Regions from separate parts of the Micromonospora sp. LOL_021 genome, predicted to be linked through region 2. Evidence: riboswitches for the same ligand, from Rfam matches in the RefSeq annotation. Region 2 holds a riboswitch; each other region holds the start of a gene.
The links. A riboswitch is a leader RNA that binds a small molecule or an ion and turns the genes downstream of it on or off. The one in region 2 is predicted to bind cyclic di-AMP.

Region 1 (9,862 bases), on a different contig from region 2:
CGGCGCTCAACGCCGGCTCCGCACGCTGGCGGCGCTCGACGAGGTTCCGGCGGCGGTACTGGTGGGAGATCGTGACCGGCTGACGCCGCCGATCTGCGCCGAATCGATCGTCGACGCGTTGCCCGGAACCGACCTGACCGTCTGCCCCGGGGCCGGACACATGCTGATGCTGGAACGACCGGACCGGGTGACGGCCGCCCTCGTCGAGGTGCTCGGCAGGGCGGCCGGGCGCGGCAACCGGATCCGCCTGGCCGGGGTCGCCCGGTGACCGGGAGCCGGCGCCGGGCTGGCGCGCGGACGGTAACGTCGTAAGGCTGCCGGGTCCGATCACGTGACGGGGTCACCACGCTCCGCCGTCGCCGCCCGGCGCCGTGACCGTCCGCCGGCGGACCGGCCGCCCTACCCCGGCCGACCCGCCCTCGCCCAGGAGCCGCAGCGTTGACCGACGCCACCACGTTGGACCAGGAGATCGCCGCCGAGCAGCGGCACGTCGACCGGGTGTACGCCCGGTTGGCACAGCTACGCCGGGACGCGGTACGCGCCGAGCGAGACGGCTACCGCCTCGCCCGGGTGGGCAACGTCGGTGCCCTGGTGGAGCGCGACGCGATGGTCTTCCACGCGGCCCGGCGGCGGCATCTGCTCGACGCCGAGCACGAAGGGCTGGTGTTCGGCCGGCTCGATCTGCGCGACGGCGCGGTGCTGCACGTGGGTCGGCTCGGGGTGCGCGGCGAGCGGGCCGAGCCGCTGCTGATCGACTGGCGTGCCCCGGCCGCCGCCGCGTTCTACCAGGCGACGCCGGCCCGACCACAGGGCGTGGTGCGGCGGCGCACCATCCAGTCCCGGGGCGAGCGGGTCACCGGCGTCTCCGACGACCTGCTCGACCCAGCGGCCGCGCCGGCCGGGATGCGGGTGGTCGGCGACGGCGCGCTGCTGGCCACCCTGGCCCGCGCCAAGGGACGTGGGATGCGCGACATCGTGGCCACCATCCAGCAGGAGCAGGACCAGGCCATCCGGTCGCCCGCCACCGGGGTGACGATCGTCTCGGGCGGCCCCGGCACCGGCAAGACCGCGGTCGCGCTGCACCGGGCGGCGTACCTGCTCTATTCGGACCGGAGCCGGTTCGCTGGCGGCGGCATCCTGGTCGTCGGCCCGACCGGGGTCTTCGTCGAGTACATCGCCGCGGTGCTGCCCGCCCTGGGTGAGGAGAGCGCCACCCTGAGGTCGCTGGGGTCGCTGCTGCCTGGGGTGTCGGCGACCCGGACGGATCCGGCGGCGGTCGCCGTGGTGAAGGGGTCGCTGCGGATGCGGCGGGTACTGGAACAGGCGGTACGTGACGCGGTACCGGACGGGCCGACCGAGCTACGGCTGCTCTACCGGGGGCAGTTGCTGCGGCTGCGCGGCCCGGAGCTGGACGGCATCCGGGCCCGTGCGCTGCCCCGGGGGGCGCGGCGCAACGAGGTCCGGCGGGCCGGTATCGACGGGTTGTTCGAGGCGTTGTGGGCGCAGGCCCGGCAGTTGGTGGCCCCGGCCCGGCTGCCCGGACAGGCCGAGTTCGAGGACGAGTTGTCGGACCGGGACGATTTCCGGGACTTCCTGCGGGCCTGGTGGCCCCGGTTGCTGCCGCGACACGTGCTGGGCTGGCTGGCCCGGCCGGACCGGCTGCGTCGGTACGCGCGGGGCGTGCTCGGCCCGGCCGAGATCACGGCGCTGGCCGACGCGTTCGGTGACCTGGCGGGCCACGGGCCGACGATCGCGGACGTGGCGCTGCTGGACGAGTTGGACGAACTGCTCGGCCGGCCGCCGCAGCCCCGCCGTCGGCACCGGGATCCGTTCCAGGTGACCGGCGGGGTCCGTGAGGTGACGACCTTCGCCGACCGGGACCGGGCGGCCCGGGCCGCCGCCCGGGATCGGCCGGCCGACTACCGGGAGTACGCCCACGTGGTGGTCGACGAGGCGCAGGACGTGTCGCCGATGCAGTGGCGGATGATCGGGCGCCGGGGCCGGCTCGCCTCCTGGACGGTGGTCGGGGATCCGGCGCAGACCGCGTGGACCGGGGATCCGGCCGAGCTCGCCCAGGCCCGGGACCGGGCGTTGGGCCGGCGGCCGCGGCGGGAGTTCGGGCTGACCACGAACTACCGCAACCCGGCGGAGATCTTCGAACTGGCCGCCGGGGTGATCCGCGAGGTCGCTCCGGATGCCCCGTTGCCGACGGCGGTCCGATCGACCGGGGTGGCACCGCGCCGGGACCGGGTATCTGCGACGGTGCTGCCGGCTGCCGTCCGTAACGCGACCGCCGAGATGCTGGCAGCCGTGGAGGGGACGGTCGGCGTCATCGCCGCGGTGGCCCGGCGGGACGAGGTCGCCGGCTGGCTCGCCGAGCTGGCGACCTCGCGGCTGCAGGTGGTGTCGAGCCTGCAGGCGAAGGGCATGGAGTACGACGCGGTGGTGCTGGTGGCCGGCGAGGATATCCGTGCCGAGTCCGAGGCCGGGGTGCGCACGCTCTACGTCGCGCTCTCCCGGGCGACACAGCGGCTGGTCACCATCGACCTCGACCCGGATTCGATTGCACATATTGCCATGTGAGCATTAGTCTGCTGACGAAACGCCGGGCGACGGAGGGTGGCAGGCGTGGGAGCCGGACACGATCACGGTGCCGGGAGCACCGGCCAGCGACACTACGGGCGTCTCTGGGCGGCCTTCGCCCTGCTGGCGGTCTTCATGGTCGTCGAGGCGGTCACCGCGCTGGCGACCAGCTCCCTGGCGCTGCTGTCCGACGCCGGGCACATGTTCACCGACGTACTCGGCATCGGCATGGCGCTCGCGGCGATCGCCGCGACCCGACGACCGACCGGGGAGCCGCAGCGCACCTTCGGCCTCTACCGCCTCGAGGTACTCGCCGCGCTGGCGAACGCCGTACTACTCGCCGGGGTCGCGCTCTACGTCCTGGTGGAAGCGGCCCGCCGGTTCGCCGATCCGGAGCCGGTCACGGTCGGCCCGATGCTGGTGGTGGCGGTCGCCGGGCTGCTCGCCAACATCGTCGCCTTCGCCCTGCTGCGCCAGGGGGCCCGGGAGAGCCTCAACGTACGCGGCGCCTACCTGGAGGTGCTCGGCGACCTGCTCGGCTCAGTGGGGGTGCTGGTGGCCGCCACGGTGATCGCCACCACCGGCTGGTGGTACGCCGACCCACTGGTCGCCGTCGGTGTCGGGGTGTTCATCCTGCCGCGTACCTGGCGACTTGCCCGGGCCGCGCTGCGCATCCTGGTGCAGGCGGCGCCGGAGCACGTGGAGGTCGACCGGGTCCGCAGCCGACTGGCCACTGTGCCGGGCGTCTGCGACGTGCACGACCTGCACGTCTGGACGCTCACCCCGGGCATGGAGGTGGCCTCGGCGCACCTGGCCGTGACCTCGTCGGTCGACGTCGGCACGGTGCTGCGGGACGCCCGGACGGCCCTGCACGACGAGTTCGGTATCGAGCACGCGACGCTGCAGATCGAGCCACTGGCCCCCGCCGACTCCTGTGGACCGACCGACTGGTGATTAGCAGATGCTTAAGTTTCGTGACCTTACCGCGACGTTGACAGCTACGATATACATATATTTCTGATTTTTCTGGACATAACACGGCTATCGATACCGGGACGGCAACCCGGGGAACCGGTAGTGTCGGCCCCGGTCTCCGCTCGGGCGGCGCCCCTCCGGCGCCCGCGGCGGCCGTCGCCTAATCGCCGTACGGCGAGCCGGGGAACCACGTACCTGGGGTGCATCCGCGTTACGCGGTAGGGATCTTCCGTCCCGAACCCGTCAGCTAACCCGGTCGGCGGCTGACGGAAGGAACGCACAGTGTCACGCACAGTCCACAGGAAAACCCGATTCGCGTTATTGGCTGCGTTGACCGCCGCCCTGATGGCCGTCACCGGCACCCCGATCGGCTCGCCGGCCGGAGCCGCCCTGCCCACGAACCGACCCGACCGGGTCGAAGACGAGGGCGGCACCGACAGCCTGCGCAAGCAGCTCGATGCGGCCTCGAAAGGCTGGATCGACGCCAAGGCGGCGCTCAACCATTCGAAGGGCCGGCAGAAGAAGCTGTCCGAGCAGCTCACCACGGTCGGTGCTGAGCTGGAGCAACGAAACAGGAGCGTCGGGCACATCGTCGACCGCGCGTACCGCAACGGCCGGCTCGGCCCGGTCTCCGCTCTGCTCAACAGCACCTCACCGGAGGGGTTCATCGACCGGGCGGCGGCGCTGAGCGCGGTGACCGCCAACGAGGAGAAGCAGCTCCGCGAGCTGTACCGCACCCGTGACCAGGTGACCAGGTCCAAGGCTGCGATCGAGCATGAGATCCGGGAGCAGCAGAAGCAGGTCACCATCATGGACCAGCGCCGAAACCAGGCGGAGCGGGCCCTGGCCGTCGCGGTCGCCGCCGAGGAGGAGGCTGAGGAGCGGGCGAGGCAGCAGGCGGCGGAGGAGGCCGAGCGGGCCGCCGCCAGCGGATCCTCCGGCTCAGGATCCTCCGGTTCGTCCGGCTCCGGCTCAGCCAGCGCGTCGGCGACCCCGGCCCCGCGCAACGCCAACGGCTCCTGGCCGGCCGAGTCGTGCAGCGTCGACGACCCCACCACCTCCGGCTGCATCACGCCTCGTACGCTGCATGCCCTGAACCAGGCGAAGGCTGCCGGCTTCACCCGTTACGTGTCCTGCTTCCGCAACGGCAGTTCCGGCGAGCACCCCAAGGGCCGGGCGTGTGACTTCGCCGCCCAGCCCAACGGCTTCGGTGGAGTCGCGACCGGTGGCGACAAGAGCTACGGCGACAACCTCGCGAACTACTACATCAACAACGCCGACCGACTCGGCGTGCTCTACGTGATCTGGTACAAGCGGATCTGGCTGCCCAGCAGCGGCTGGAAGACGTACAGCGGCGCAGGTGGCGACCCGTCCAGCGACCACACGAACCACGTGCACCTGTCGGTGTACTGACGTCGCACGTGCGGGGGCGGACGGCCACCGACGTGGCCGTCCGCCCCCGCACGACTACGAACCGACGGCCCCTCCGGCTCGTCGGTAATCCCCCGAGTCGCCGCAGCGCATTCCCGGAACACGATTCCTGTCGGCGCCGATAAACGGCGCGAGGGAGCCTCGGGCAGCACGGAAAGACCGATCGGCATATCGACCGACGGCCACCGGCAACCACGCGAGAGCGCTCTACCACCACGCAGTCACACCCGGCTCACGCAGGCCACATTGCGGCTCGCGAGAGCGAGAGAGCGCTCTCACAGCTAGATATATAGCAGCGGCAGCGCAGCTGTCAACCGACCACCCCGACGCCGTGCCGGATTCACGAAAGTTCATGTCGGGATATTGACAGAAGCCCGCATGTCTGATGACCTCCTGGCAATAACTCATTAATGGGCGTGAAATTTTTCGCGATCGTGGACCGCGCCCTACCCAACCCGGAGGCACCATGAACCTGTCGATCCGTGGCGCGCGAACAGGTCGTACGCCGCGCCGGATCCTGGCAGCCACCACCGTGACGGCGCTGGCCGCCGCCGGACTGATCTTCGGCGTACTGCGCACCGCCGACGCCGCCACCGTCGGCGCCGGCAGCTACACCACCACCCGCCCGGCCGGTGCCGCCGCCCCGACCGCCTGCGGCAACATCTCCGCCAACCCCCGGCAGTACGTGACCGGCAACGCGCCGACCGGTGCCGTACCCACCAACGACTGGTGGTCGTCGCTACTGTTCAAGCGCTACAACTGCGCGTACTCCGACCCGCTGCACGCCCACCCGATGTCGTTCCAGCCGACCTCCGGCGGTCTCGGGGTCTCCTACACCACCGAGGCGGCGATCTCCGGCACGTCGACCGGCGTCGGCGAGTACCACTACCCGTACACCCGGGAGTTCACCCTCGGCGTCGCCGGACTCAACGCCCCGGACGTCAAGGTCGACGGCTGGACCGACTGGACCGTCAGCCCGTACTGGTCCGACGGTGCCCGCACGCTGCGCGCCACCGTCGGCCACGGCCTGCCGTTCGTGTACGCCCAGGTCACCGGCGGTAACGCACAGCTGTCGTTCCCCGGCACCCCGACGGTCTGGCACCACAGCGGCACCCGCGTCGGATTCTCGATGCGCGGCCACGACTACGTCGCCTACGCTCCCAGCGGCGCGACCTGGACCGTCAACGGGACCACGATCAGCTCCACCCTCGCCGGCCGCGGCTACTTCTCGGTGGCGCTGCTGCCCACCGGAGCCGGCATCAGCGCCGCGCGACGTACCGCCCTGATGGACAGCTACAGCCAGTACGCCCACGCCCACGTCACCGGCACCCGGGTCAGCTGGAGCTACGACCAGGCCAGCAGCACGGTCGACGCCACCTACAGCTTCACCACCACGGCCCGGGAGGGCTCCGCCACCGGCACGGTCGTCTCCCTCTACCCGCACCAGTGGAAGCACCTCGATGGCGGCAGCCCGATCGCCGAGACCTACGTGTCGGCCCGCGGCCCGATGCGCAACCTGGTCGGCGCGACGTCGTTCCGGACCGCGATGCGCTTCCACGGCGTACTGCCGGAGGTGCCCGCGGTGGCCACCAGCGCCGGTGCCGACCTCGCCACACTCACCGCCCACCTGGACCAGGCCGCGTCCGGCGATCCGCTCGCCGGCTTCGACAACGACACCTACTGGACCGGCAAGGCGCTCGGCCGGGCCGCCCGGCTGGCCGAGATCGCCGACCAGCTCGGCCGGACCGCTCAACGCGACCACCTGCTCGCCGCGATCCGCAACCGGCTGACCGACTGGTTCACCGCCAGCCCGGGCAAGGCCGAACGGGTGTTCTTCTACGACCAGGCGTGGGGCACCCTGGTTGGCTACCCCGCCTCGTACGGCTCCGACACCGATCTCAACGACCACCACTTCCACTACGGCTACTACATCGCCGCAGCCGCGACGCTGGCCAAGTTCGACCCCACCTGGGCATCGGCCAACCAGTACGGCGGCATGGTCAACCTGCTGATCCGCGACGCGAACAGCTGGGACCGCAACGACCCGATGTTCCCGTTCCTGCGTGACTTCGACGTCTACGCCGGCCATGACTGGGCCGCCGGGCACGGAGCGTTCTTCGCCGGCAACAACCAGGAGTCGTCCTCGGAGGGGATGAACTTCGCCAACGCCCTGATCCAGTGGGGCCTGGCCACCGGCAACACCGCGATCCGCGACGCCGGACTGTACATCTACACCACCCAGTCGGCGGCCATCCAGGAGTACTGGCTCGACTCCTCCGACACCAACTTCCCGGCCACCTTCGGACACCGGTCGGTCGGCATGGTCTGGGGTGACGGCGGGGCGTACGCCACCTGGTTCAGCGCCGAACCGGAGATGATCCAGGGCATCAACATGCTGCCGATCACCGGTGGCTCGCTCTACCTCGGCTACCGGCCAAACTACATCGCCACCAACTGGAACGCGCTGGTCACCAACAACGGCGGCCCGCCGACGGTCTGGCAGGACGTCCTCTGGTCGTTCCAGGCGCTCGGCGACGCCAACGCCGCCCTGACCAACCTGCGGGCGAACCCCAACTACCCGGTCGAGGAGGGCGAGAGCCGGGCGCACACGTTCCACTGGGTGCGCAACCTGGCAGCGTTGGGCCGGGTCGACACCGGCGTCACCGCGAACACTCCGTTGTACGCGGTGTTCAACCGCAACGGCGCCCGCACCTACGTGGCGAGCAACATCACCGGGTCACCGGTCACGGTCACCTTCTCCGACGGCACCCGGATGACCGTGCCGGCCGGCCGGACCGCTACCACCGGGGCGCATACCTGGAGCGGCGGCAACGCCGCCGGCGCCCCGACCACCCCGAACCCGTCGCCGAGCCTGTCCCCCACGCCGCCGGCCTCGCCCACGCCGGGCCCGACCACCCCGCCGGTCACCTCGGACCTGTTCCACCTGCGGTCCGCCGGGGTGCTGAGCAACACCGCCGGGGCGAACGCGACGACGGTCACGGTGCCGTCGGCCGGCGGTGCGAACTACGACGGTACGCCGCACAACCCGGTCACCTTCCGGGCCTGCGGGTTGACCGGTGCGTACCGGTCGGCGGCCACCGCGTTCGACCTTCAGGTGGACGCGGGTACCTCGGTCGGTGCGGGCATCCAGGCCCGGGTGTCGTACGACTTCACCGGCTCGGGCACCTACAGCCGTACGGAGACCTACCACTACTTCGCCACCGACCCGGTGCCCGGCACCGAGTCCTACCGGCAGAGCGCCGGACTGCGGTCCGCCTCGGGTGAATTCCGGGCGATGAGCAACGGGTGCGTGCGGCTGGAGCTGTGGAACGCGATCGGTAACGCACCGACCACGGTTCGGGTCGACGCGGCGAGCGCCGACGCCGGTCGGTCGACCCTGCGGGTGCCGTTCCGGATCGGCTGATCCGACCGCTTCAGGATCGACTGTCGGAGGAGGAGGAACCCTTTCCCGACGCGCAGCGCCGGGAAAGGGTCCTCACCGTCGACGATGCCGGACGTGCCGGGGCGACGGATTCACTTCCCGGATATCCACCACATCTTGCACAATACCCCAGAATGACCAACAACTAACAGATCTGGGGCAAAACGCCGTCAGTCGCCCTGTCGATACCGCAGTCGCTGGCGCTGTTGCTGAGGCGCTCGCGGTCGCGGTCGCCGAGCAGATTCCAGAGCGCGAACGCCGCCTCGACGCTGGTCGGCCGGTTCTCCGGACGCTTACTCATGCAGGCCCGGCAGAGATCGGCTACGGGACGTGGCAATCCGGCGACCGTCAGCACCGGAGTGGGCGCCAGGGCCCCGGTCCGCACGCCGGTCACCGGCGACCCCGGGCGGACCCCCGGGTACGGCAACCGCCCGGTCAGCATGTGGTAGAGCAAGACGCCGAGGGAGTAGACGTCGTCGCCCGGTCGGCCGGAGCCGGCCACCGTTCCCGACGGCTGGCCGGCCGTCGGCGGACCCGCCAACCGGGCCAACCCGAAATCAATGATCATGGCACCGGACCGGGTCAACATCACGTTGCCGGCGGTGAGATCCCGGTGCACCACGCCTCGCCGGTGGGCCACCGCCAGCACGTCTGCGGCGGTGGCCGCCGTGCGCACGGCGGTAGGCCAGGGCAACGGACCGCCGGTCAGCCGGTCCGCCAGCGACTCGCCGCAGATCAGCTCCATGACGACGTACGACGACGTGCCGCCCCCGGGTAGCGGCAGTTCACCGACGTCGTAGACGCGGGGCACGCTCGGATGCCGTAACCGCTGGGTGATCGACGCCTCCCGGCGGATGTCGTCCCTGGCCCGCCGGTCGCCAGCGGCGGCTGGCGCCAACAACTTGATCGCGAAGGGTCGGGCCGAGTCGACGTCGATCGCCTGGTAGACGACCGACACCCCACCACGACCGATCGGACGAAGAAGGACATAGCGCCGGAGAATGGTGGTACCCACCAGCAACCATGTCACGATGGACCATCTTCCGGCAGGACAGCGCTACCGACAAGATCTACCGCCGGGTGTTAACACGGCCCTAATCAGCCGTTCGAGGTGCGGCCGGCCGCCACCGACCAGCCGCGAGGTTCAGGAGAGCGGCACCTCGCGCTCGACGCCGTCGCCGACGTACGGCTCGGGAGCGCCGAACAGGCCGAGCAGCCCGGTGACCCACAACTGACGGTGCACGAACCGGCTCGGCTCGGTCACCACCAGCTTGATGCCGCTCACCTCGGCTGCCTGGAAACCGGCAACCATCGCGCTGATGCCCACCGAATCGATGAACGTCACCAGCCGCATGTTCAGCTGAATTCGGGTCGGACGGCCGTTGGTCAGCACCGCCTGCACCGCTTCGCGCACCTCGTGCGCGGTATCCA
Region 2 (9,862 bases):
TGGCCGAGCCGTTGCTGGCGGTGCTGCGCAGCGACCTGCCCGGGGTCGGCGCGGATCCGTTGGAGTGGGAGATCCGCAGCGTACGGCAGCGGTCGGCGGCGTTGCGTGGGCACGCCGCCGCGTTCGCCGCCGGTGACGTCACCGGCGACACCTTTCCGGCGCTGGCGGCGCCGCCGTCGGTGAGCGCGGTGCTGGTCACCCGGCGTCCCGAGTACCTGCCGGACGTGGTGCGGCAGCTGGCCGGGCAGACCTACCCGGAACTGGAGATTGTGCTCTGCCTGCACGGTATCGAGTTGACGGCGGACCTGCGGGCGCGGCTCGGTGAGTGTGGCCGGCCAATCCAGATTTTCAGCGCGCCCGCCGGGTTCAGCTTCGGCGAGGTGATGGGCGCGGCGACCGCGCGGGCGCGGGGCAGCCTGGTCACCAAGGTCGACGACGACGACGTGTACGGCCCGGAGCACATCTGGGACCTGGTGCTGGCCCGGGAGTACTCGGGCGCGATGCTGGTCGGCAAGGCGGCCGAGTTCGTGGTGCTGCAGATGCTCGGGGTCACGGTCCGCCGGGCCGCGGTGCCGCCGGAGGCGTACGGCGCCCCGGTGGCCGGCGGCACGATGTTGATGGCGCGCGGTGACCTGGAGGCGGTCGGTGGTTGGCGGCCGGTGCCCCGGTCGGTGGACCGCGGCCTGATGGACCGGGTGCTGCGAGCCGGCGGGCTGATCTACCGCACCCATCCGCTCGGCTACCTGTACGAACGGCGGGCGGCCGGGCACACCTGGGACGCCGGTCTCGACTACTTCCTGCGTCGGGGTGGCCAGCAGTGGGACGGGGTACCCCGGCATCCGGAGTTCGGTACGTCGCCGGTCGGGCTACCCGAAGTAACCGCTCGGTAATCCACCCGCTCTTCTGGTAATCGAGCTGTCACAATATGAACATGGCACGTTTACCCGATGTGCCAGGGCGATGGCGCTCGTCACAGTCATTCGGGGGCCGGCAACCGATGGCTGGGGGAGGTGACGGTGACCACCGTCGCGCTCAAGGATGTATCCAAGGTCTTTGCCGACGGGACCGTCGCCGTCGACAAGGTCAACCTCGACGTCAACGACGGTGAGTTCATGGTGCTCCTCGGCCCGTCCGGCTGCGGCAAGTCGACCGTGCTGCGGATGATCGCCGGGCTGGAGGATCCGAGCAGCGGCGCGGTGCTACTGGACGGCGAGCTGGCCAACGACATTCCGCCCCGGGACCGCCGGGTCGCGATGGTCTTCCAGGACTTCGCCCTCTATCCGCACATGTCGGTGGGGGACAACATCGCCTTCCCGCTGCGCCTGTCCGGAGTGGAAACGGCTTCCCGGCAGGAACGGGTGGCTGACGTCGCCAGCGCGCTGGGCATCGGCGACGTACTCGCCCGTAAGCCCAGTCAGCTCTCCGGTGGCCAGCGGCAACGGGTGGCGATGGGGCGGGCCATCGTCCGCCGTCCCGGCCTGTTCCTGATGGACGAGCCGCTATCCAACCTGGACAGCGGGCTGCGGGCCGAGCTGCGGGCGGAGATCTCCGGGCTGGTCCGCGAGCTCGGCGTCAGTACCGTCTACGTCACCCACGACCAGGCCGAGGCGCTCACCATGGCCGACCGGGTGGCAATCATGCGCAAGGGCGTGCTGCAGGACGTCGGCACCCCGACCGAGGTGTACGGCCGCCCGGCCACCCTCTACGTCGCCGCGTTCCTCGGCAGCCCTCGGATGAACCTGCTGGAGGCCTCGGTCTACGTCCATCTCGACCGCTACGTCGCGCTCAACCTGGGCGAACAGACCCTCTACCTGCCCTGGACCGATCTGCGCGCCCGGGCGGTGTCGCACTACCACGGGGAACGCATCGTGGTCGGCCTGCGGGCCGAGGCGCTGACCCCGGTTGCCCCCGGCAGCCCGGGTGACGTGCTGCAGGGCCGGATCCGGTTCCTCGAACATCACGGCCACGAGTCGCTGGCCTACCTCGACATCGGGGCCACCGCGATCGTGGTCGACGACCTCGCCGGCACGGCGGTGGAGCCGGCCGGTGCCGGCGGCCGGCTCCACCGGTTCAGCGGCGTGATGCAGCGCCTCACCGGTCGGTCCGTTGGCCGGGCAGCCGTCGCCGAGCAGTCGGCCGAGTCCGGCCCGGACCGGGAAAGCGTGCTCAGCGACCCGGGGCGGCACCACCGCCGGCCGGCCGAACTGGCCGTGCGGCTGGCTCCGTACCCGGCAGTCACCCCCGGCCATCCCCTGGCCGTCTCGGTCCGGATGGACGCCCTGCACTTCTTCGACGAACGGGGCGATCGGATCGATGTCGGATGGCGATGAGTGACTGACTGGTCACCGTGGGCAGGCGCGCCGGTGGAAACCGAGCCGGCCGACCGGAGATCAGGTTAGATTGGCTGCGTGCTCGGTCTACCCGCTCATGTGACCGCCTGCCTGTTCGACCTCGATGGGGTGTTGACTCAGACCGCGAAAGTGCACAACGCGGCGTGGGAGGAAACCTTCAACAACTTCCTCCGCGCCCGGGCCGACGAGACCGGCCAGCCGTTCCAGCCGTTCGATCCGGGTGCCGACTACAGCCAGTACGTCGACGGTCGACCGCGGGCCGACGGGGTGCGTTCCTTCCTCGCCTCGCGAGGCGTTGAGCTTCCCGAGGGGTCGGCGGACGACCCCCCGGAGGCCGACACCGTGTACGGCATCGGCACCCGGAAGAACGAGGTGCTGCTGCGACGCATCGCCGAAGACGGGGTGCAGGTCTACGACGGTTCATTGGCCTACCTTCATGCTGCCCGCTGGGTCGGGCTGCACCGGGCCGTCGTCTCGGCCAGCGCCAACTGCCGGGACGTGCTGATCGCGGCGGGGATTGAGGAGTTGGTCGAGGTGCGGGTAGACGGGGTGATTGCGCGCGAGAAGGGCCTGCGGGGCAAGCCGGAACCGGACACGTTCCTGGCGGCTGCCGCGCAGCTCGGCGTCGAGCCGGGCAACGCCGCGGTGTTCGAGGACGCGCTGGCCGGCGTGACGGCGGCGCGAGCGGGGGAGTTCGGCTGTGTCATTGGTGTCGACCGGGTCGGCATCGGTGACGAACTGCTCGCCAACGGTGCCGACATCGTGGTGAGCGATCTGGGGGAGTTGCTGGTCGGAGCCGAACGGTGATCCGCGAGCGGGCCTATCCCGTGGAACCATGGCACGTGCGGGAGACCCGGCTCGACTTCGACATCCTGGCCCAGTCGGAGTCGGTCTTCGCCCTCGCGAACGGGCACGTCGGATTCCGCGGCAACCTGGACGAGGGCGAACCGCACGGCCTGCCCGGCACCTACCTGAACTCGTTCTACGAGTTGCGACCGCTGCCGTACGCCGAAGCCGGCTACGGCTTCCCCGAGTCCGGCCAGACGCTGGTCAACGTCACCAACGGCAAACCGATCCGGCTGCTGATCGACGACGAGCCGTTCGACGTACGCTACGGCGATCTGCTCTCCCACGAGCGGGTGCTCGACCTGCGGGCCGGTCTGCTGGACCGCAGGCTGGAGTGGCGCTCGCCGGCCGGGCGTACCGCCCGGGTCCGCAGCACCCGGCTGGTGTCGTTCACCCAACGGGCGGTCGCGGCGATCTGCTTCGAGGTGGAGGCGGTCGACGAGCCGCTGCGCATCATCGTGCAGTCCGAGCTGGTCGCCAACGAGGAGCTGCCGGCACAGAGCAAGGACCCGCGCGTCGCCGCCGTGCTGGAGACGCCGCTGCAGGCCGAGGAGCGGCTGGTACAGCCCGACGGCGGGCTGCTCATCCACCGGACCAAGGCCAGCGGGCTGCGGATGGCGGCGGCGATGGGGCACGAGATCGACGGCCCCGGCGAGGTGTCGGTCAGCACCGAGGGTTTCGACGACTGGGTCCGGACCACCGTCTCCTGCCTGCTGGAGCCGGGGCAGCGGCTGCGGATGGTGAAGCTGCTGACGTACGGCTGGTCCAGTCAGCGCTCGTTGCCGGCGCTGCGCGACCAGGTCGGCGCGGCGTTGGCCGGCGCGCGGATCTCCGGCTGGGAAGGGCTCTGCGCCGAGCAGCGCAAGTACCTCGACGACTTCTGGGGCCACTCGGACGTGCGGGTGGACGGCGACCCGGAGATTCAGCAGGCGGTCCGGTTCGGGCTGTTCCACGTGCTGCAGGCCGGTGCCCGCGCCGAGCAGCGGCCGATCGCGGCGAAAGGGCTGACCGGCCCGGGGTACGACGGGCACGCCTTCTGGGACACCGAGATGTTCGTGCTGCCGGTACTGACCTACACCCAGCCGGGGGCGGTCGCTGCGGTGCTGCGCTGGCGGCACTCGACCCTGGACCAGGCGCGGGAGCGGGCCCGGATGCTCGGGCTCAACGGGGCTGCGTTCCCGTGGCGGACCATCCGGGGGCAGGAGTGCTCGGCGTACTGGCCGGCCGGCACCGCCGCGTTCCACGTGGCGGCGGACATCGCCGACGCGGTCCGGCGGTACGTGCACGCCACCGGGGACGTCGAGTTCGAGCGGGAGATCGGCCTCGAACTGCTGGTGGAGACTGCCCGGCTGTGGCGTTCGCTGGGCCACCACGACCGGCACGGCCGGTTCCACATCGACGGGGTGACCGGGCCGGACGAGTACACCGCCGTGGTCGACGACAACATCTACACCAACCTGATGGCACAGCGGAACCTGCTGACCGCCGCCGACTGCGCGCTGCGCTACGCCGACCGGGCCTGGGTGCTCGGCGTCGACGACGAGGAGACCGCGGCCTGGCGGGACGCGGCGCTGTCGATGCACGTCCCGTACGACGACGAGCTGGGCGTGCACCCGCAGTCGGCCGGGTTCACCCGGCATCAGGAGTGGGATTTCGCCGGCACCCCGCAGGACCACTATCCGCTGCTGCTGCACTACCCGTACTTCGATCTGTACCGCAAGCAGGTGGTCAAGCAGGCCGACCTGGCGCTGGCGATGCACTGGCGGGGCGACGCGTTCACCGAGGAGGAAAAGGCCCGCAACTTCGCCTACTACGAGCGGCGTACGGTGCGGGACTCGTCGTTGTCGGCGTGCACCCAGTCGGTGATCGCCGCGGAGACCGGCCATCTGGAGCTCGCCCACGACTACATGGGCGAGGCCGCGTTGATGGACCTGCATGACATCAACCGCAACACCCGCGACGGCATCCACGTGGCCGCCCTGGCCGGGGCGTGGCTCGCGCTGGTCGCCGGCTTCGGCGGGATGCGAGACCACGGCGGCGAGCTGACCTTCGCCCCCCGGCTGCCGCAGCGGATCAACCGGCTGGAGTTCGCCATGATGTGGCGGGGCCTGCGGCTGCGGGTGGCGGTCCAGCACGACGAGGTGACCTACTCGCTGCGCGACGTCGACCCGAACGCCACCGTCGACCTGACCCACCACGGCGAACCGATCACGGTGACCGCGGACAAGCCGGTCACCCGGGCGATCCCGCCGGCCGGCCCGGTCGGTCCGCCGCCGCAGCAGCCGACCGGCCGGTCACCGGTACGCCGGTCGGCGCGTACCGACTGACGGACCTCTCGCGCGGTGCCGGGCCGGCCCGGCACCGCGCGAGGTGAGGTCAGGTCACAGCAGGGACAGATGTACGTGGTTGGTGTGGTCGCTGTTCGGGTCGCCGCCGGCACCGCTGTACGAACTCCAGCCGGTCGTCGGTGACCAGAACTGGCGGTACCAGATGACGTACAGGATCCCGAGCTTGTCGGCGTTGCGGACCAGGAAGGCGGTCAGGTTGTTGCCGTACAGCCGGTCGTCGCCGAAGGCGTCGCCGCCGAACCCCTGCTGCTGAGCGGAGAAGTCGCAGGCCCGCCCCTTCGGGTGCTCGAACGGGCCGCCGGGGCGGAAGCAGGAGACGAAGCGGGTGAAGCCGGCCTTCTTCGCCTCGTTCAGCGCGTGCATGGTGCGCGGCGTGATGCAGCCGCTCGTGGTGGGGTCGTCCAGACTGCACGACTGGGACGGCCAGGAACCGTCCGAGTTGCGCGGCGCCTGGGCGGCGACCGGCGAGGTGGCCGAGACGAACCCGTTGGTGGCGACCGCGCCGACCAGCTGCAGGGCCTTTTCGGCCTCTTTCTTCTGGCGAGCCATCGCCTCGAGTTGCTGTTCCTCGCGGGCCACTTCGGCGTCGATCGCGGCGACCGCCCGGGCGGCCTGTTCGCGGGCCTCGTTGAGTTCCCGGATCCGCTTGTTGTCGTGCATCGCGATCATGTCCAGGCCTTCGGCGCGTTCCAGCAACGCGTCCGGGTCGGCGCTGTTGAGCAGGACCATCACCGGGGTGATCCGACCGAGACGGTACGAGTTGGAGGCGACCTGGCCGATCTGTGGGGTCAGCGCCGCTATCCGTTCCTCGACCTTTTCCAACTCGAGGTTGAGCTTCAACTGGCGTTTGCGGGACTCGTCGACCGCGGCTTTGGCTTCGACGAAGCCCCGGCCGGTTGATTCGAGCACTTCACTGAGCAGTGGCGGGGCGCCTTCGTCGTCCGGATCCTGAGCGGCGGCCGGCGACGCTACGACGAAGCCGGCGAGCAGGGCGGCGACGGCGGCGAGAGCCGCGGCCGTCGGAATCCGCCGGCGGAGGGGTGCGGTCATCCTGTTCCTTTCCTTGGCCGCCGACCGAGTTAGCTGACGGGTTCGGGACGGAACGATCCCTACCGCTGGCGCGGATTCACCCCGGTGGAAACGTGGTTCCCCGGCTCACCCCGGAGGGTGATTGGGCGGCGGTCACCGCCGGCGCCGGTGGGCGCCGCCTGGCGGAGACCGCCGGCAAGCTTACCGGATCGGTCACCGGCATCAACACCTCGACAATCCTGACTGAGCTGGAAAAATCCGTTACCAGACAACGACTTTCGGTGATGTCCACTGTCTGCGTCCGGCGGCGTACCGCAAGTCGTCGGACGGGCCGGATACCGCTGCGCCGAGGTTAGCGGCTGACTACAGTGCGTATGAGGAAAAGCGGGAAAGTCGTAGCGTCGGACGGATCCTCGGTGAGAGATGACGATTCCCCGGTCGGGCCGCCGGACGCCGACAGCGTGGCGGTGATCGGCCTCGGCCGGTTCGGTGGTCAGGTCGCCCAGTCCCTGCTCCGCCTCGGCCATCCCGTGCTGGGCATCGACGAGCATCCCAAGCGGGTGCACCGCTGGTCTGAGCGGCTGCCAAGGGTGGTCGAGGCGGATTCGACCGATGACCAGGCGTTGCGCCAGTGCGGTGTGGCCGGTTACCCCCGCGCGGTGGTCGGCATCGGCTCGGACGTCGAGGCCAGCATCCTCACCGTGGTGGCGCTGACCGAGCTGGGTGTGCCGGAGATCTGGGCGAAGGCGATCACCGCCAAGCATGGCCGGATCCTCGCCTCGGTCGGTGCGCACCATGTGATCTTTCCGGAGGCGGCGATGGGTGACCGGGTGGCCCACCTGCTGGCCAGCCGGATGCTCGACTTCATCGAGTTCGACGACGGGTTCGCCATCGCCAAGGTCTGCGCCCCGCCGGACGCCGCCGGTCGGACGTTGGCCGAGTCCCGGCTACGCCAGCGGTACGGCATCACGGTGGTCGGGATCAAGGAGCGGGACCGGCAGCTGCGGTACGCGGGACCTGAGACGTTGATCCCGCCGGATGCGCTGCTGATCGTCGCCGGGGCGACCACGGCGGTTCAGCAGTTCGGCCGGTGAACATGGGCGTGACCGCCTCATCACACCTTCATTTCGTGAGCTGATCAGCCGCTGGACTTTCGCAAACTCGTGACTCAGGCTACAGTCCCTGCATGGGAGCGCTTCCATCGATGGATGTGCCCCCACTGAGGTAGTCGACGCGTGGCGCGGCGATGGCGACATCACCGTGTCAACCGCACAGCTCCCGAGGCTGGCGGCGGGCCAAGCCCGGACTCCGCCGCCAGCCCGCGCACCACCTGTCGAGAGGAGGTGGAACCAGAGCCACTCGCGTGGCCCGGCTCCCGCGCGTCACGCACGACCTGGACGCCAGACCGCTCGTGCGTGTGTAGCAACTGATGGTGGGGACGGGGGTTGCCCTCCCCGTCCCCACGCTAGTCCCCGATTGTTACGGCGGGGAATCGCCGACAAGTCAGGACCGCGACGCCGGTCCGTCCGACAGCGCTGCCCAGCCTGCCGATGAATCGGCAGGCTTCGTTGTGCATGGGGCCTGGAGCAGCAGCTGGCTGCCGCGCCCGATCCGCGGCGACGGTCGGACCGAGGTGCGTTTCGCCGTCGCAGAAGGTTCGAGCTCCGTCGATCGGTAGTGGGCAAGCTCACAGTCGGTTGATCCGCTGGTCGCGACCGGACGATCTCGTCGCCCGCTGTCGCGCGGTGGTGCCCGACTGATCGATCGACAATCATGGATGTCACAGTCGCTGGTCCGTCCCGGCGTCCGCACCGAAAGCGAGATGTCCATGCCGCAACCGCCGCACCACTGCCGCCGGTGGATCCGGCGCGATCCCAACCGCACACGACGCCAGCTCGGCGTCGCGGTCGCCGCCGCACTGCTCGGCCCACCCCTGCTGCCGGCGTCCGCGGCGCTCGCCGCAGCGGACACCGTGCCGCCGACCACCCCCGGCACCCCGACCGTCGCCGCGATCAGCACCACCGACGTCACCCTGGTCTGGACGGCGGCCACCGACGACGTCGGGGTGACCGGCTACGAGGTGGCCCGACTGCACACCGACTACATCGTGATCAGCACGACCCCCGACAACGAGATCACCATCGACGGTCTGGGGCCGTCGCAGACGTACCAGTTCTGGGTGTACGCGCTCGACGCCGCCGGCAACCGTTCGCCGGCCAGCCCGAGCCTGCGTCTGACCATGCCGCCCGGCGACGACCAACCACCCACCGCGCCCACCGCGCTGACCGCCACCACGATCGGCACCGACTCGGTCACCCTGCGGTGGCAGCCGTCCGCCGACAACGTCTACGTCGCCTGGTACGAGGTGCTGCGGATCAACCCCGACGGCTCCACCACCCCGGTGGCGACCGCCCCGCAACACCCACCGACCGGACCGACCGCCCGGGTCGGCGCACTACAACCGCAGACCGCGTACACCTTCGTGGTGCGGGCCCACGACGACGCCGGCAACACGTCACCACCGTCCGAGCCACTGACCGTGCGGACCCTGCCGGCGGCACCCGACTGCAAGGTCAGCTACCAGGTGGTGAACCACTGGCCCGGAGCCTTCCAGGCCCAGTTGACCATCCACAACGCCGGACCGGTCGTGATCGACGGCTGGACCCTGCGCTGGACCTTCCCCGGCGATCAGCAGATCAGCCACCTGTGGGGCGCCGAACCGATCGACCTGGTGCCGCCGGACATCACCGTCGCCAACACGACGTGGAACAGCCGGATCCCGGTCGGCGGCAGCGTACAGCTCGGTTTCGTGGTCAGGTACCCGGTCAGCAACCCGCCGCCGACGGACTTCCTGCTCAACGGCAACCGGTGCGCGTCCTCGGGTTGACCCTCGTCAAAGACGCGCTGGTGACGGCGGCTTGCTAGCCTCGCCCGCATGCGGGTGCTGGTGGTCGAGGACGACCCCGAGGTACGCAGTGCCGTCGTCACCGCGCTGCGCTCCGGCGGATTCGCCGTCGACCAGGCGGCCGACTGGAGCCAGGCCGACCTGAGCATGAGCATCAACGACTACGACTGCCTGGTGCTCGACCGGATCCTTCCGGAAGGCGACTCACTGCACCAGCTCGGGCACCGACGACGGGCCGGGCTCACCACACCGGCCCTGGTGCTCACCGCGCTGGACAGCGCCGGGGACCGGATCGCCGGCTTCCAGGCCGGCGTCGACGACTACGTGGTGAAGCCCTTCGTCACCGCCGAACTGGTGCTGCGGGTCCGGGCGCTCTGCCGACG
Region 3 (9,862 bases), on a different contig from region 2:
AAAGCTACGAAATGATCAAAAAGGTGGCAGAGCTGACCAATCGCAGCCCCAGCGAGTTGATCCGCGAAGTGCTGCAGGCCTCGTACCCACGGAAGTAGGAACCTAGCGGCGACCCCGCGTACGTACAGTGCAAGCCCTGGTTGGGAGTGTGGTCACGACCAAGGCTTTCGTGTGTTGGAGAGCGGGTGACGGGAATCGAACCCGCACTGTCAGCTTGGGAAGCTGATGTTCTGCCATTGAACTACACCCGCGAGCGGCCCCACTTTACCCGGTCCGCCCGGTCACTGCGCAACAGGCCCGGCCGCCAACCGAGCACCAGCATGGGTACGGCTCGACACCCGTCGACCGAGCGTCAACGGGTAGGGCGTCGACGCGTCGGCCGGTGCCGCACGGCGGATCAGCAGGCGACCGGGGTCGGCACCGGGTGGGAGACGCTGCCGCTGGTCGGGTCGAGCCAGACCTGGACGGCTGGTTGCCGTGGCGCCGCCGCCGCGTAGTGGCCGGTGCTGCCACCGCGTTGCGCCACCATCGCCACGTCGACGGTGAACTCGAACAGCCGCCAGTCGACGTGCGGCACGGCCCCGAGATCGCTGGCCAGCCGACCCACCTTGGTCGGATCGGTGACCGGATGCGCCCGACCTGCCAGGTACGCCTCGTCGTCGCTCTCCTCCGGCGGGAACGAGTGCAGCGCGTACCGACCGTCCCGCTCCAGGTCACGCCGCTTCGGCGAATCGATGATGAAGCAGAACAGCCCACTGTCGGTGATCACCGGGGAGACCGGGTGCACCCGGGGACCGCCGTCGGCTCGGACGGTGGCGAGGTAGCCGAGGCCGGGGCCGTACTGCTGCATGAGGAGTCGGATCGCCGTGGCCAGGCGGGGCTCGTCGGCTGCGAACTCGGACCAGGTTGCCATGCGATCATTCTATCGAACATGTGTACGAAGAGATAGTGGGATCGCCCGGCCACGCCGATCCGGGTACGTTCCGGCCAGGACACCCGCCGCACGGTCGCACCGCCGGCCGCACGTCGCTATCGTGTGACGATGCTCCTCTCCGACCGGGACATCGTCGCGGAGACCAAGACCGGCGGCCTCTCCCTCGAGCCGTTCGAACCCTCGCTCGTCCAGCCGTCGAGCATCGATGTCCGGCTCGACCGATACTTCCGGGTCTTCAACAACCACCTTTACACCCACATCGACCCGGCCACCCGGCAGGACGATCTGACGTCCCAGGTCGAGGTGCCCAGCGGCGACCCGTTCGTGCTGCACCCCGGTGAATTCGTCCTCGCCTCCACGCTCGAGGTCGTCTCGCTCGGCGACGGCCTGGCCGCCCGGCTGGAGGGCAAGTCGAGCCTGGGTCGGCTGGGCCTGCTGACCCACTCCACCGCCGGCTTCATCGACCCCGGCTTCTCCGGCCACGTGACGTTGGAGTTGTCCAACGTGGCGAACCTGCCGATCAAGCTCTGGCCCGGGATGAGGATCGGCCAGTTGTGCATCTTCCGGCTCTCGTCGACGTCCGAGCATCCGTACGGGTCGGCGGTCTACGGATCCCGGTACCAGGGGCAGCGTGGCCCCACTCCGAGCCGGTCCTGGCAGCGGTGGCGCACCTGGCCGACCAGCTGAACCGGCAGGGCTGCCGGAGAGCCGGCGTACCGGCGACGGGGAGGCGAAAGGCGCCCTCCCAAGCCGGGGGGAGACATGGGAGGGCGCCTTTCCGGTGGCCGGTGCTGCCGCTTGACGGGGGGATCAGCGGCACGCGCCAGGCCATGGGGAGGAGTCAGGTCTAACCAGGCCTGCCGTAACTGTGCACACTCGAACCGATCTTGCGCATCTGCACCGGTTCGCCCGCCTGGGAGGCGTGCACGATCCAGCCGTCACCCACGTACATGCCAACGTGGGAGAGCCCGCTGTAGTAGAAGATGAGGTCGCCGGGGCGCAACTCGTCCCGGCTGACGTTGGCGGTCACCTGACGCTGCCGAGCGGCGTTGTGCGGCAGCGAGACGCCGGCCTGCGCCCAGGCGGCCAAGGTGAGACCCGAACAGTCGTAGCTGCCCGGTCCCGCTGAACCCCACACGTACGGCTTGCCGATCTGCGCACAGGCGAAGGTGACCGCCTTGCCGGCCGCACCGCCGGGGTAGGTCGCCGGGCAGGGCGCGGGACGCAGCGAGCCGAGGGTGTTGGTCGAGCCGTACGCCTCCAGTCGCAGGTCCTGCAACCGGTCGACCTCGGCGTCGATCTCCTTGGCCTTCGCCGCCAGCTCAGCCTCGGTGCTGGTCAGCTCGACGATCAGATCGTCGAGTGGGGCTTTCTTCGCGGCGTACTCGTTCTTGAGGTCGACGACGGCCTGGACGTCGCGGGCCTGCCGCCGGGCGAACTGGTCCAGCAGCTCGAGCTGGTCGGCGAGGTGGGTCGGCTTGCCGTTGGTCAGGATCGCGTTGAAGACCGACGGACTACCGCCCTTGTACGACCGGGCGGCGAACTCGCTTACCCGGTCCATCGCCAGGTCGATCTGGATCTGCAGCGGCTTGATCTTCTTTTGCAGTTCGTCCGCCTGCTTCTTCTTGGCGGCAAGGTCCTGCCGTACGGCGTTGTGCCGTTCGATCGTCGGTTCGAGCTCGGCCCAGACCTCGTCGATCTGCGACTCGATCTCGGCGACGGTCGGCTGCGCCTGCGCCGGAGCTCCGACCAGCAGCAGACCGACGCCGGTCGTGGCGGCGATCAACGCGTTGAGTATTCGTCGAGGGTCGTGCGGCGTTTTTCGCCGATGGTCGCGGCTGGACCACCGGAGGTACCGCCGAGGGGCGCTCGTAGCCACCGGACTCCTTCTCCCCAGACCGCCTACCGGGTTAGCTGACGGGTTCGGGCGGAAAGGAGACGCCCTACCGCAGTGGCCTGCGGATTCACCCCGGGAGTGCCGTGGGTCCCCGGCTCGCCGTCAGGCGGCGATTAGGCGGTGTCAGGCCGAGGTCAACCCGGTTGGTTGACGTCCTCCCGACTCGACGATCCCCAAGGGTAGAGAGCGGTGTTCTCGCTACGCAAGCGAGAACACGGACTATCTCTTTGCGTACACATCCGATTGCGTATCGTGCATAGGCTGTCGTCGTTCAAGCGTTCGAATCTTGCTGGGCGGACCGGCCCGTTCATACCGGTCCGCCCATACGTTCGGCCCACCGACGCGCGTCACTCAGATCGCCTCGGCGAGCGTGCTGACCTGCCGCGATCAGCCGACCCGCTTGAATCCGGCGAGCGGCATGTTGTCGATGTTCTCCATCTGCACGGGTTGACCCGCGCGTGGAGCGTGCACCATCAGGCCATTACCGATGTAGATCCCCACGTGATGCAGATCACTAAAGAAGAATACGAGATCCCCTGGTTTGGCGTTGGCGCGGCTGACCGAACTGCCCTGATTCCACTGAGTTCCGGTGTAATGCGTGAGGCTGACACCGGCACTTGCCCAGGCGTACTGGGTCAGGCCGGAACAGTCGAAGGCGTTCGGCCCGGTGGCACCCCAGACGTACGGCTTACCGAGCTGTGCGCACGCGGTGCGGACCGCGGTTCCGGCGGCTCCGCCGACCGACACCGCCGGGCACGGGCCGGAGGCACCGGATCCGCCGGTGTAGCCGGTTGACTGGTACGCGGCGTTTCGCGCCCGTTCCAGCCGCTTGATTTCGGCGTCGATGGCCTTGCGCTGCTCGGCGAGCGTCTTGTCCTGTGCCTGCTGCTTCGCGATCAGCTCGTCCAGCGCCTGCCGCTCGGCGAGATAGCGGTCCCGGGTGTCCAGAACGGCGGTGATCTTTTCCTGCCGACGCTTGGAGATCCGGTCCAGCACCACGAGCTGATCCGCCAGGCTGGTCGGTGATCCGGTCCGGAGCAGGGCGTTCAGTTCGCTCGACGGCCCGGTCCGGTAATAGCGGTTGGCCACCTCGCCGATCTCGTCCGCCGCCAGGTTGGCCTGCAGCGACAGGGGGCGGATCTTCTCGTCGAGCGCGGCCGCCTTCTTCTCGTTGGCCTTGAGCTCGCTGTGCACCTTGTTGTACTGCTCAATGACCGGTTCCAGTTTCAGCCACTGGGCGTCCAACTCGGCTTCGATCTCAGCCAGCGTCGGCTCGGCGTGGGCCGGCCCAGCCGGGGAGACCAACGCGGTTACGGCGAGCAACAGCGCAATCGCACTGCGCCGCATAAAGCGCATGGGTCGACGCTCTCCGCATCGATATCGGGACCCACTGTGACGATGGATGTGCGAATTTGCGAGCGCACGTGCCATTGGCAGCGACTCCTTCAATGGTTCGATCGCTGGGGCCTCACGGGCGGGGGTACGGAGGCCGACATCCGCAGCGGTCGGTGCATCACCTTATTGGAAAGCGCGGTGTTCGTTCAAGACCGCCTGCTGTCCCTGCTTCATCCGAAGCAACCGCTCGTCGCCGCCCGCAGCCGCTGCTTCTCCCGCAGCCACCGCTTCTCCTGCAGTCACCGCTCTGGGCGGTTAGCGTGACGGTATGACGTCGCTCAGCATCGCGGAAGAGCTGGTCCTGCTCAGCTATGACGATTCCGGAACCGCGACCGTCGCATCCCCCGAGCTCGACTACGCGGTCGCCGGGGCAGTGTTGTGCGACCTCGCCGTAGGCGGGCAGCTTTCGATCGATGCGGACGGCCGGGTGCAGGCCAGCGGCAACCCGGCCGAAGACAGCCAGGCCAGCGACAACCCGGCTCACGGTGTCCCGGCCGAGGACGACCCGGGTCGAGGGCAGGGTCGGAAGCTGCTCGACCGGGCACGGACCAGGATCCAGGCCGAGCCCGGCCGCGCGACCCGCGACTGGGTGGTCGATCTGTCCCACGGTGTAGTCGACGAGGTGCTCGACGGGCTGGTCGCCTCGGGAGTGCTCCGCCGGGAACGGGACCGGGTGCTCTGGGTGCTGCCCCGGACCAGGTTCGCTCCGCCGGACGGCGTCGAACCGCCCGCCGAGACGGCGACCCGGCGACGGCTGGCCGCCGCCGAGCGCGGTGCCGGACCGGTCGAACCGCGTACCGCCGCATTGGCCTGCCTGCTGAACGCACTCGACGTACCTGACACCGGTGCCGCACAGCCCTTGGACGCGCAGCGCCACCTGTCCGCTGTGCTCGGGCCGGCGACCTGGCCGATCGCCGCGACCACCGACGTCGTCGACGGGTACCGGGCAACGGTCGCCCGCGGCGTCGTCACCGCCACCGATGTCGCGACTGGTAGCTAGCTGACCCTGGTACGCGCCGGTGCGAACCGCCGCCACAGCAACCGGACGATGCCGCCGCCGACCGCCCCGATCAGCACCCCGGTCGCATTGTTGACCCAGTCGTAGCCGACACACTCGCGGCCGACGCCGAGCACCGCCTGGGCGACTTCGACGCCGGCCGGGGCCAGCAGGAGCAGCCCAGTGGCCAGCGCTGGCCGGCGGACCGCCAGGACGGCACAGAACGCCAGCGGCACGAACATCACCACGTTGCCGACCCGTTCACCGAGCGAATCGACGGTGACCAGCCCGGACCACAGCACCGCCGGATCGGTGAGTGACCGGAGGCACGCGGTCAGGACCTCCCCGTTCGGGCCGGAAACGGAGGCCCCGGGAGCGAGCGGTACGCCGGTACCGGCCGGTGCCGGCGGCAGGGTGAGCGCGGTGATCGCGGCGGCGCCGAGGAGCATCCCGAGCGTCGGCCAGCGTGCCCAGCCGAGCCGTACGGCGACCGGCCGGTGCACCAGCAGGCTCACGCCGGCCAGCACCGCCAGGGTGAGGAACGGCCAGGGCTGGGCGAGGAACTCGCGGGCCCAACCCAGCACCCGCTTCTCCCTACTCCTCGGCCGACGCCGACGCCGACGCCGAAGATGACGATGACGATGACGCCGAAGATGCTACCGCCGGCTTGACCGACCTGAGCAGCACCGTCGCCACATCGACGACCTCGACGTTCTCGTCCGCCGCGCCGCTGGACTGCTTGCCGGTGACCCCGTCGCCGAGCATGGTGTAGCAGAACGGGCAACCGACCGCGATGGTCTGCGCCCCGGTGGAGAGCGCCTCCTCGACCCGGTCGACGTTGACCCGCTTGCCGATCCGCTCCTCCATCCACATCCTCGCCCCGCCGGCACCGCAGCAGAATGAGCGTTCGGAGTTGCGCGGCATCTCCCGCAGCTGGGCCGGGTCGCCGCCCGCCTCGGCACCTGCGGTCAATGCGGCGCCGAGCACCTCCCGGGGCGGGCTGAACACCCGGTTGTGCCGGCCCAGGTAGCACGGGTCGTGGTAGGTCAACCCACCGTCGACCGGGGTGACCGGGGTGAGCTTGCCGGCGGCGACCAGGTGGGCCAGCAGCTGGGTGTGGTGTACGACGTCGAAGTGGCCGCCGAGCTGGCCGTACTCGTTGCCGAGGGTGTTGAAGCAGTGCGGGCAGGTCGCGACGATCTTGCGTCTCGCCGGCTCCCGGTCGCCGAACGCCTCGTTGAGGGTCTCGACGTTCTGCTGGGCCAGCATCTGAAAGACGAACTCGTTGCCGATCCGGCGGGCCGGGTCGCCGGTGCAGGTCTCGCCCTCGCCGAGGATGGCGAAGTCGACGCCAGCTTCGTGCAGCAGGGTAGCCACCGCGCGGGTGGTCTTCTTGGCCCGGTCCTCGAACGCGCCGGCGCAGCCGACCCAGAACAGGTACTCGAAGTCGTCCACCTCGCCGACTCGGGGGACCGCGAAGTCGAGCCCCTTGGTCCAGTCCTCCCGGGTGTTCGGCGGAGCACCCCACGGGTTGCCCTTGTTCTCGAGGTTACGCAGCATCACGCCGGCCTCGCTGGGGAAGCTCGACTCGATCAGCACCTGGTAGCGGCGCATGTCGACGATGTGGTCGACGTGTTCGATGTCCACCGGGCACTGCTCCACGCAGGCCCCGCAGGTGGTGCACGACCAGAGAACGTCCGGGTCGATGACGCCGCCGTCGTCGGCACCGCCGATCAGCGGGCGGTCGGCCTCGGCCAGCGCCAGGGCGTCGACCTTGGCGAGTTGTTCGGCCGTACCCTTCTCCTCGCCGGTGAGGTCCTTGCCGCCGCCGGCGAGCAGGTACGGCGCCTTGGCGTAGGCGTGGTCGCGCAGCGACAGCACGAGCAGCTTCGGTGACAGCGGCTTACCGGTGTTCCAGGCCGGGCACTGCGACTGGCAGCGGCCACACTCCGTACAGGTGGTGAAGTCGAGCAGGCCCTTCCAGCTGAACTGTTCGACCTGGGCGACCCCGAACTGATCGGACTCCGGGTCGGCCTCTTCGAAGTCGAGCGGCTTGCCGTCGCTCATCATCGGCCGCAGCGCGCCGAGGCCGGAGTTGGGCCGGCCGGGGTCCCGCTTGAAGTAGATGTTGAAAAAGGCGGCGAACCGGTGCCAGGCCACCCCCATGGTCAGCGTCAACGCGATGACGATCAACCAGGTCATCGAGATGAGGATCTTGACCAGGGCGGTGATGCTGATCGCCGACTCGGAGGCGGGCAGGACGGCACCGAGCGCGTGGCTCACCGGGGTGGCCCAGACCGGGAAGTCGAAGTGGTCGGTGGCCACCCGGAAGCCGCGGATCAAGAACCCGCAGATCAGTACGGCCAGCACGACGGCTTCGACGAAGTAGCCCTGCCACATCGTCGAGCCGGTGAACCGTGACCGGCCGCCGGTCCGGGTCGGCCGGTTCGCCAGCCGGATCCCGATCAGCACGCCGATACCCAGCATGCCGAGGATCGAGATGAGCTCGGTGACCAGCCCGTACGGCAGCCAACCGCCGATCACCGGAATGCCGCCGCCGGCGTCGACCACCTCGAAGTACGCCTCCAGTACGAGGATGGAGAGCACGATGAAGGCGACCATGACGAACCAGTGGGCCGCCCCGACGACGCTCCATTTGAGCATCCGGGTGTGGCCGAGGGTCTCGCTCAGCATCACCTTCGCCCGGGTGGCCGGGTCACCGGTGCGGTGCGGGTCGGCCTCACCGAGTCGGATGATCGAGACGAACTGCCAGACCGCCCGGCCGGCGAGCACCACCGCGACGGCGGTGACGATGGCGGCGACCACCGTGGTGACGATCTGGACCGTACCCATTCGTTGGCCTCCCGGTGTGCTGCGGACGAGCGGCAGAGTGACCGGAAGGCCGGCCACGGAGCTTCAGCCTACCGCCAAGTTACCCATGGGTAATGTGACGAGCGTCGCACCGCACCGGCGACCGGTACTCGCCACCCTATGGCAGCGTCGCCGCCACGCCAGCGCCCGGCTCCCGACAAAACAGCAGGTCGGCCGGCATCCTCGGGGACACCGACCGACCTTGGGTGGCACTGACGGGCCGACTGCGGACCGACTGTGAACCGGGTCAGCGCCAGCGGGAGAGCAGGATCAGCGAACTCACCATGGCACCGAACCCGATCGCCAGGTTCCAGTAGCCCCAGGAGGCGACCGGGTAGGCGGTCTCCGACAGGTAGTAGACGACCAGCCAGCCGATGCCGAAGACGATCAACGAGACGGCGCTGATCGGCAGCCAGACCGGACTCGGCTTGCGGGTGGCAGCCGTCTGGGTCGGGCGGACGTCGGTCGGCGGGGTGTAGACCTTCTTCTTGCGAACCTGCGACTTGGGCACGACGCTCTCCTGGTGGCTATCATCCGGCCCGGCAACCGGACGCAGCGGCGACGGTCCATGGCCAATAATGTTCAAGAGCTAGCGTAGTCAAGTTGCCGCGATCCGGCCACGGGCCGCAGCACGGCAGCAGCGACATTTGGGCACAACCAGGTCCACCAGGTGCGATAGACCGCTCAGGTGGTCCATTATGCGGACACTTGTCGATGGCTGGCAGGCGGAGAGGGGGCCGAGGTGGAGTACACCTCCGGCAGCGCGTCCTGGCGGGACGTGGTCCGGCGCGCCGTTCGCGGGCTGCTGCGTCGCCGGCGCGGCGCGGAGCAGCCCGGCTGGTCCGCCGGCGTACCGCTGATCGCGCTGCTCGCCGGCCTACTGTTCACCACGACCGCCACCACCGCCAGCGGCACCAGTCTGCGGGAGGACCGTCGACCACAACTCGCGCAGCTGATCGACGACCGACGTACCCAGCTGGCCGCCGCCGAGGAACGCGCCGCCCAACTGCGCGACCAGGTCGACCAGCAGACGGAGCTGGTCGCCGGGTCGGACGAGCCGATCGCCCGGCAGCAGGCCCGAATCGACGCGAACCGGTCGGCGGCCGGCTTCACCGCGCTGGCCGGCCCGGGCGTCATCATCGAACTCGACGACGCGCCGCGGCTGACCGACCTGCCGGACGGTGCCAGCAACGACGACCTGGTGGTGCACCAGAGCGACGTACAGGCAGTGGTCAACGCACTGTGGGCCGGCGGCGCCGAAGCGATGTCAATCATGAATGTACGGGTGTTGGCGACCAGCGCGGTACGCTGTGTCGGGAACACGCTGTTGTTGCACGGCGGGGTCTACTCGCCCCCATTTCGGATCGCCGCGATCGGTGACCCCAGCGCCCTGCAGCAGGCGCTGGCCGACTCCGAAGGGGTGCAGTTGTTCAGGGACGCCGTGACCCACTTCCAGCTGGGCTACCAGGAGACGATCGAAGCCGAGCTGACCGTGCCGGCGTTCGACGGCTCGGCAGCGCTGCGGCACACCACCGTTCCGGAGTCGGCGCGATGACCCGGCCCGGGGTGCCTGGCTATCCCGACCAACCGGATGATTCGGGCCGGCACCGCGCGTACCACACCGACGACTCGACCACCGTGCTTCCCCGCTTCAGTGGGCCAAATCCGGCAACAGCCCCGGCCCCGACGTCCCCGGCGCATCAACACCCGCCCGGCTACTCGCCGCAGCAACTGGCCCAGTACCAGCGCCCCCGACAGCCGGAGCGCG

Region 1: linked by a shared signal. The riboswitch ahead of ACFHWT_RS00845 (coiled-coil domain-containing protein) and the one ahead of ACFHWT_RS03240 (coiled-coil domain-containing protein) in region 2 are both predicted to bind cyclic di-AMP.
Region 3: linked by a shared signal. The riboswitch ahead of ACFHWT_RS17060 (NlpC/P60 family protein) and the one ahead of ACFHWT_RS03240 (coiled-coil domain-containing protein) in region 2 are both predicted to bind cyclic di-AMP.

What each region holds. Positions count from the first base shown of each region.
Region 1 is NZ_JBHMIN010000001.1:172,579-182,440, reverse strand. It holds gene ACFHWT_RS00860 (alpha/beta fold hydrolase) at 1-268, shown strand, start outside; gene ACFHWT_RS00855 (HelD family protein) at 439-2,583, shown strand; gene ACFHWT_RS00850 (cation diffusion facilitator family transporter) at 2,629-3,537, shown strand; cyclic di-AMP (ydaO/yuaA leader) riboswitch at 3,706-3,836, shown strand; gene ACFHWT_RS00845 (coiled-coil domain-containing protein) at 3,904-4,971, shown strand; gene ACFHWT_RS00840 (glycosyl hydrolase) at 5,456-8,413, shown strand; gene ACFHWT_RS00835 (serine/threonine-protein kinase) at 8,577-9,446, opposite strand; gene ACFHWT_RS00830 (STAS domain-containing protein) at 9,576-9,862, opposite strand, start outside.
Region 2 is NZ_JBHMIN010000002.1:234,770-244,631, reverse strand. It holds gene ACFHWT_RS03260 (hypothetical protein) at 1-890, shown strand, start outside; gene ACFHWT_RS03255 (ABC transporter ATP-binding protein) at 1,017-2,330, shown strand; gene ACFHWT_RS03250 (HAD family hydrolase) at 2,409-3,158, shown strand; gene ACFHWT_RS03245 (glycoside hydrolase family 65 protein) at 3,155-5,524, shown strand; gene ACFHWT_RS03240 (coiled-coil domain-containing protein) at 5,579-6,595, opposite strand; cyclic di-AMP (ydaO/yuaA leader) riboswitch at 6,598-6,733, opposite strand; gene ACFHWT_RS03235 (potassium channel family protein) at 6,991-7,668, shown strand; gene ACFHWT_RS03230 (cellulose binding domain-containing protein) at 8,397-9,461, shown strand; gene ACFHWT_RS03225 (winged helix-turn-helix domain-containing protein) at 9,510-9,862, shown strand, end outside.
Region 3 is NZ_JBHMIN010000024.1:14,040-23,901, reverse strand. It holds tRNA gene ACFHWT_RS17075 (tRNA-Gly) at 181-251, opposite strand; gene ACFHWT_RS17070 (pyridoxamine 5'-phosphate oxidase family protein) at 398-913, opposite strand; gene dcd (dCTP deaminase) at 1,043-1,621, shown strand; gene ACFHWT_RS17060 (NlpC/P60 family protein) at 1,782-2,720, opposite strand; cyclic di-AMP (ydaO/yuaA leader) riboswitch at 2,819-2,961, opposite strand; gene ACFHWT_RS17055 (NlpC/P60 family protein) at 3,219-4,178, opposite strand; gene ACFHWT_RS17050 (GOLPH3/VPS74 family protein) at 4,495-5,226, shown strand; gene ACFHWT_RS17045 (VanZ family protein) at 5,223-5,807, opposite strand; gene ACFHWT_RS17040 (heterodisulfide reductase-related iron-sulfur binding cluster) at 5,818-8,076, opposite strand; gene ACFHWT_RS17035 (cell division protein CrgA) at 8,342-8,605, opposite strand; gene ACFHWT_RS17030 (DUF881 domain-containing protein) at 8,837-9,649, shown strand; partial or broken gene ACFHWT_RS17025 (class E sortase) at 9,760-9,862, shown strand, end outside.